DNA from 2 places in the Stenotrophomonas sp. YJH_SMC_101-4 genome. Region 2 is predicted to be linked to the other one. Evidence: predicted binding sites of a transcription regulator. Region 2 holds the regulator's gene; the other holds the start of a gene.
What was found. The regulator FliA, encoded in region 2, starts transcription of late flagellar genes. The targets are predictions, from matches to a motif close to TAAAGTTTNNCNNNCNNNGGCCGATAA.
Positions count from the first base shown of each region.

Region 1 (3,406 bases), on a different contig from region 2:
CGGAACAGGTAGTCGCTGCCACGCGTGAGCTGGCCGAGCAGGCCGGCCACATGCTGCAACGCGCGGTCGCCGGCATCGTGGCCATGGCCGTCGTTGATTGCCTTGAAATGATCCAGGTCGAGCAGCAGCAGCGAGAACGGTGTGCGGTTGCGCGTGGCCAGCTCGATTTCCCGGCGCAGCACGGTGGGCAGGAAGCGGCGGTTGAGCAGATTGGTCAGGGCATCGCTGCCGGCATCCAGTTCGCCGATGCGCTCGAACAGCAGTGTCATCAGGGTGCGGATGGCGGCCAGGTCCTCGCGTATGGCCGGCAGCACCGCCAGTCGCTGTGCCGGGGCATCGCCGCTCGCGCGCTGCAGGTGGCCGTCAATGCGGGCCATCAACTGGCCCACCTGCTGCGTTTCGCTGCTTTCGCCGAAGCTGGGGATGCCCTTGTGGGTGAACCACAGGCCGAACTCCGAGGTGGCCAGGCTGGCGTTGTCGCTGGCCTGCACATGACCGGCGAGTGCGTAGAGCAGGGCGTTCTCCCAGTCCAGCAGCAGTGCGCGTTGACGCTCGCGTTCCGTACCGACGTTCTGTACCAGCGAGAACAGCCGGTAGGCGGCGTCGGCACGGGTGGAGCGCTCGCGCGCATGGGTGTAGGCCAGGGTCATGCCTTCCATGGCGATGTCCATGATCGCGCTGAGGCAGTCGATGGCGGCGAACGCGGTCGCGCTGTCGGGCGCGTCGTCGCGCAGGCGCACGAACAGCTCGTGCTTGAGCACGCGCGCACCGCGGGTGACCAGGTCGACCGGGATGCCGACCCGCGCGTGTACGTCGCCGATCACCCGCTGCGAGGCGACGGTGGTGGCGATGCCGGAGGCGTCGGTGGTCAGCAGTTGCACCAGCCAGCGCTGCATGGCCGGCTGCAGGCGCTGCTTGACCTGGTCGTGGGACAGGAAGCGGCGTGCACGCCCGTCCTGCAGCAGCACTTCGTAAAAGCGCTGGGCCAGCGCGGGTGGGGCATCGGTGGCAGCGGCCCCGAGCAGCGCGGTGGCGGCAGGGCCGGCCTGCAGCAGGCAATGCTGCCAGGCCTCGGCCAGCGGCTGGCTGGCATCGTCCAGTTGGGGTGGTTCCACGTCGATCTCTGACTGCGTACGGCAAACCACGGGTATCGGCCGCGGCGGCGTACGGTTGATGGCAGGTTGGCCGGCCAGTTTACGCGCGGTGCAGGGTTGCACGGTGCGCAAACCACATCGGCGCCGCTGCGGCAATGAGTGAACGCATTTGAGAATCACTCGCATTGGTGGGAGAATGCGCGCACGGAACGGGCTGCAGGTGCCTGCAGCCCTTTCCGCCTCCCCCCTCGTCGTTGCCTCAAGCCCTTTGCCAGAGGCCCCGTAGCCCTGCCAGAAGGTCCTGATCATGTCTCCTGCCGTTGTCCTTTCGCCGCGCCCGCTGGCGCTTGCCGTTGCCGCCCTGCTGGCGGGCAGCGCCCTGACCGCCCAGGCCGAAACCGACGCCACCGATATCGACACGGTGCACGTCACCGCCTCGCAGATCGCGCGCCAGGCACTGGGTACCTCGACCATCACCGCCGAGGACATCGCCCGGCGCCCGCCGGCCAACGACATCGCCGAACTGCTGCGCACCATGCCCGGCGTCAACCTGACCGGCAACAGTGCCTCGGGCCAGTACGGCAACAACCGCCAGATCGATCTGCGCGGCATGGGCCCGGAAAACACCCTGATCCTGGTCGATGGCAAGCGCGTCGGCGCACGCGATGCTGTGCGCATGGGGCGTAGCGGCGAGCGTAATACCCGCGGTGACACCAACTGGGTGCCAGCGGAAATGATCGAGCGCATCGAAGTGCTGCGCGGACCGGCAGCGGCACGCTATGGCTCGGGTGCTTCTGGCGGCGTGGTCAACATCATCACCAAGCGCCCGACCGGTGACCTGACCGGTGCGGTCGACCTGTATGGCCTGGTGCCCGAGCACAGCGCCGAAGGCGGCAGCGAGCGCGTCGGCCTGCAGCTGAGTGGGCCGATGACCGACACCCTGTCGTTCCGCCTGTACGGCAATCTCAACAAGACCGACGCCGATTCGCTGGAACTCAACCGTGACTTCGCGACCAATCCGAACGCGGTGCCGCCGGCCGGCCGCGAGGGCGTCAAGAACCGCGACATCAACGCGCTGCTGCGCTGGGACGTGACCGCCAACCAGGTGGTCGAGTTCGAAGCCGGCACCAGCCGCCAGGGCAACATCTATGCAGGTGACCGCGCGGTCAGCACCACCGGCACCTCGACACCGATCGATCTGGGGGCCTTGGCCGAGCAGCAGGCCGAGACCAACCGCATGTACCGCAACACCGGCGCGATCACCCATCGCGGCCGCTGGGGTGATGTGACCTCGCGGGTAACGGCGGCAGTGGAGGCGGTGAACAACTCGCGCATCAACGAAGGCCTGGCCGGTGGCCCGGAGGGCAGCTTCAACGGCACCGACTGGTCGACCTCGCGCCTGCGCAACTACCAACTGGACGGCGAAGTGAGCTTCCCGACCACGCTGGGCGGCGCCGAGAACATCTGGACGCTGGGCTTTGAATACCTGGACAGCCGCCTGACCGACCCGTACTCGATGAGCCAGTCCAGCAGCAGCGGCGGCGGCATTCCGGGGCTGTCGGCCGATCGCGCGCGCGGCAAGTCCGATGCGCAGACCACCGCCGTATTCGTCGAAGACAACATCTACCTGGGTGAGCGCTGGATCGTCACCCCGGGCCTGCGCTTCGATCACCACAGCCAGTTCGGCAACAACACCAGCCCCAGCCTCAATGCGCAGTTCCGCATCAACAGCGACTGGGTGGTGAAGGGGGGTATCGCCCGTGCATTCAAGGCACCGAACCTGTACCAGTCGAATCCGGACTATCTGTATTACACCCGTGGCAATGGCTGCCCGAATGCACTGCCGAGCCTGGGCGCCGGCTGCTACATGCGCGGCAACGCGGACCTGAAGGCGGAAACCAGCCTGAACAAGGAACTGGGCATCGAGTGGGCACCGCAGAGCGGCTGGCAGGCGTCGTTGACCTACTTCCACAACGACTACAAGGACAAGATCCAGGCCGGCTACACCCAGATCGGGCTGACCGCCGACACCAAGGGCCGCATCTTCCGCTGGGAGAACGCACCCAAGGCGATCGTGCAGGGGCTTGAAGGCAACCTGGTGATCCCGCTGCTGGGCGAGCAGGGCAGCCGCCTGAAGTGGAGCAACAACTTCACCTACATGGTCGAGAACGAGAACAAGACCACGCGCCAGCCGCTGTCGGTGATCCCGAAGTACACCATCAACACCATGCTGGACTGGCAGGCCACCGACAAGCTGTCGCTGCTGCTGACCGGCACGTTCTACGGCAAGCAGGAACCGGCCACCACCAACA
Region 1 is NZ_JCAFTP010000002.1:463,114-466,519, forward strand. Features, by position in the region: gene AC5P8D_RS08355 (GGDEF domain-containing protein) at 1-1,115, opposite strand, end outside; gene AC5P8D_RS08360 (FepA family TonB-dependent siderophore receptor) at 1,402-3,406, shown strand, end outside.
Region 1: a site for FliA is predicted at 1,148-1,174, ahead of AC5P8D_RS08355 (GGDEF domain-containing protein). Genes of this name have one in related genera too.

Region 2 (3,406 bases):
CGTGTACGTCGAACTGGGCGATCAGGTCCGGCGGTGCATAGCCCGGCTCGGTGCCGGAGGAAACTGCATCCAGCATCGACTGCAGGTAGTCCAGCGATTGCTGGGCCGCGTCGAAGTGATGGGCCTGCAGCACCGCCTGGCCGGCACGCGCGGCGCCCAGCGCTTCTTCAGCGGCATGGCACAGCTCGACCATGGCGGTGACGCCGAGGAATCCGGCGCCGCCCTTGAGCGTGTGATAGCCGCGGAACACCGCGTTGAGCTGATCGCTGTCCTGCGGTGCCTGCTCCAGCGACACCAGCTGTTCGCCGAGGCGATCCAGGATTTCCTGTGCCTCGATGATGAAATCGGCAGTGATGTCGTCGGATACCGCGCTCATGCTTACAGCCCCAGATCCGACAACAGGTCGTCGGCGTCGTTCTGCGAGACCGCGTGGCGGTCCAGTCCCTTCAGTGCCGGCCCGGCCAGTTCCGGGTCGGTGCGATGCTGTTCCGGTGGCAGGCCGAGTGCGCCGAAGCCTTCGTGCACGCGGCGGACGATGCCCACCACGCGACGGATGATCTGCCCGGTCAGGTCCTGGTAGCTCTGGGTCAGGGCGATCTCGGTCAGGTTGTGGCGGATGCGCTCGAGCTGCGCGTCCTGGCCCGGCTGCAGGCCTTCGGCGCGCAGCTGTTCGGTCAGGCTGCGGCATTCCTCGGCCAGGTCCAGGGTGCGGTGCGTGGCCTGTTCGGTCATCGCCACCACGTGGTCCAGGCGCGCGCAGGCATCGTCCAGTTCCCCGGCTTCGCTCGGCACGGTCGGCAGTTCACCCAGCGCCTGCCCCAGTTCGCGGGCCAGCCGCGAGAGCCCACTCATCATCGGCTGCGTGCGCAGCGCGACCAGTCCGTCGATGCGCTGCCGCCAGGCGGCTTCGTCACCGGACTCGAGTGCGTCCAGGGCCTCCTGCAGGCGCAGGGCGAGGGCGCTCTTGTCGACCGTGGTATCCATCAGGCGCTGGCCGCCAGGCGTTCGAAGATCTTGCCGAGCTTCTCTTCCAGCGTCTGCGCGGTGAACGGCTTGATGATGTAGCCGTTCACGCCGCTCTGGGCGGCTTCGATGATCTGTTCACGCTTGGCTTCTGCGGTGACCATCAGCACCGGCAGGGTCTTCAGCTTGGCATCGGCACGGATCGCCTTGAGCAGCTCGATGCCGGTCATCACCGGCATGTTCCAGTCGGTGACCACGAAATCGAACGGCTGGCTCTGCAGCAGCGACAGCGCGGCATGCCCGTCCTCGGCTTCGGCGGTATTGGTGAAGCCCAGATCGCCCAGCAGGTTCTTGACGATTCGACGCATGGTCGAGAAGTCGTCGACGATCAGGATGCGCATGTTCTTGTTCAAAGCAGAATTCCTTTGTTGTTCATTCCGGACGGCCGGGGGCAGCCGCCTCGGGGATGTTCATTCTTCGAGGCCGGCGTCGGCGGCCTCGAACAGCTTCAGCCGGCCACGCAGGCGCAGTACCGCCTGGCCGTGGATCTGGCAGACCCGCGACTCGCTCACGCCGAGCACCGCGCCGATCTCCTTCAGGTTCAGTTCCTGCTCGTAGTACAGCGAGAGCACCAGCTGTTCGCGCTCGGGCAGGTGGCCGATGGCCTTGCCCAGCTCGCGGCCGAACTCGCCGCGCTCCAGCACCTGCTGCGGGGTCGGGCCGCCCTGGGCCACGGTGTCCAGCTCGCCCTGGTCCTCGATGCGCGATTCAAGACTCAGCACCTGGCCACGGGCAGCGTCTTCCATCAGCCGCAGGTACTCGGGCAATGGCATCTCCATCGCGGCGGCCACTTCGGTGGCGCTGGCGGCACGGCCACTGCTCTGTTCCAGGCGGCGGATGGTGGCGGCGGCATCACGTGCACGGCGGTGCACCGAGCGCGGCACCCAGTCGCCACGGCGGATCTCATCGATCATCGAACCGCGGATGCGGATCGAGGCATAGGTCTCGAACGAAGCCCCCTGGTCGGCGTCATAGCTGCGCGAGGCTTCGATCAGTCCCATCATGCCGGCCTGGATCAGGTCGTCGACCTCGACGCTCGCCGGCAGGCGTGCGGCCAGGTGGTGGGCGATGCGCCGCACCAGGTCCGAATGCTGGGCGATGACCTCGTTGGCCGCCGTGCGCTGGACTTCCCGGTACTGGGCTGCGCCTTTCATGCGGCCACCCCGCGCTGCTTGAGAATACGCTCGAGGAAGAACTCAACGCCGCCGCGCGGTTCGGTCGGCGCCTGCCAGCGTGCGGTACGGCGGGCAATCTCGGTGATCGCCAACGCGGCCGGGCTGGACGGGTAGGCCTTTACCACTGGCTGCTGGCGCTGCACCGACAGGCGCAGCCAATCATCCTGCGGCACACAGCCCAGATAGTTCAGCGAGACATCGGCGAGGAATTTCTCGCAGACCCGGGTCAGCTTTTCGTACAGCACGCGGCCCTCGTTGGGGTCGCGCACCATGTTGGCCACCACCTGGATGCGGTCCACGCCGCGCTCGCGCGACAGCACCTTGATCAGCGCATAGGCGTCGGTGATCGAGGCCGGCTCGTCACAGACCACCACCACGGTGTCCTGCGCGGCCTGGCAGAAGGTCAGCACGCCATCGGTGATGCCGGCGGCGGTGTCCACCACCATGATGTCCAGTTCGCGTTCCAGTTCGGAGAACACGTTGACCAGGCCGACGTGCTCGGCCGGGGCCAGCTCGGCCATGTGCCGGCGACCGGACGCGGCCGGGACCACCAGCACGCCGTTCGGGCCTTCGACGATGACGTCATCCAGCGTGCAGCGGCCGGCGACCAGGTCGGCCAGGGTAAAGGTGGGGTTCAGGCCCAGGATCACGTCGATGTTGGCAAGGCCAAGGTCGGCGTCCAGCAGCAGCGTGCGCTTGCCCATGCCAGCCAGCGCCACGGCCAGGTTGGCCGAAACGTTGGTCTTGCCCACGCCGCCCTTGCCGCCAGTGACGGCAATGGTGCGCACAGGGCCGAGCGGCTCGCTGCGGGTGGCCGACAGCGGGAAGGTCTTGGTCAGCTTGGCGTACTCACGCGACGGCATGGTTCAACTCCGGGTTGCAGGGCATATCGGCCGCGCGGCGCAAATCTTCAAGGCGAAGTACGAGATTGGCCGCACTGGCCCGGTGCAGGTCCTCCGGAACGTCCTGGCCATCGGTCACCCAGGTGATCGGCAGGGCATGGTCCACGGCCACCGACAGGGCGTTGCCGAAGCGGCCGGTCTCGTCCAGCTTGCTCAGCACCAGACCCTGCAGGTTGGCGGCGCCGAAGCGGCGGACCACCTCGTCCATGTCGCCGAAGCTGGTATTGGCCGGCAGCACCAGCAGGGTGCGCACCTGGCGGGCGGCACGCAGCCACTGCAGCTGGGCGGCCAGCGCGCGGTCGCGCG
Region 2 is NZ_JCAFTP010000001.1:1,073,395-1,076,800, reverse strand. Features, by position in the region: gene AC5P8D_RS04985 (chemotaxis protein CheA) at 1-376, opposite strand, end outside; gene AC5P8D_RS04980 (protein phosphatase CheZ) at 379-984, opposite strand; gene cheY (chemotaxis response regulator CheY) at 984-1,376, opposite strand; gene AC5P8D_RS04970 (RNA polymerase sigma factor FliA) at 1,434-2,177, opposite strand; gene AC5P8D_RS04965 (MinD/ParA family ATP-binding protein) at 2,174-3,061, opposite strand; gene flhF (flagellar biosynthesis GTPase FlhF) at 3,048-3,406, opposite strand, start outside.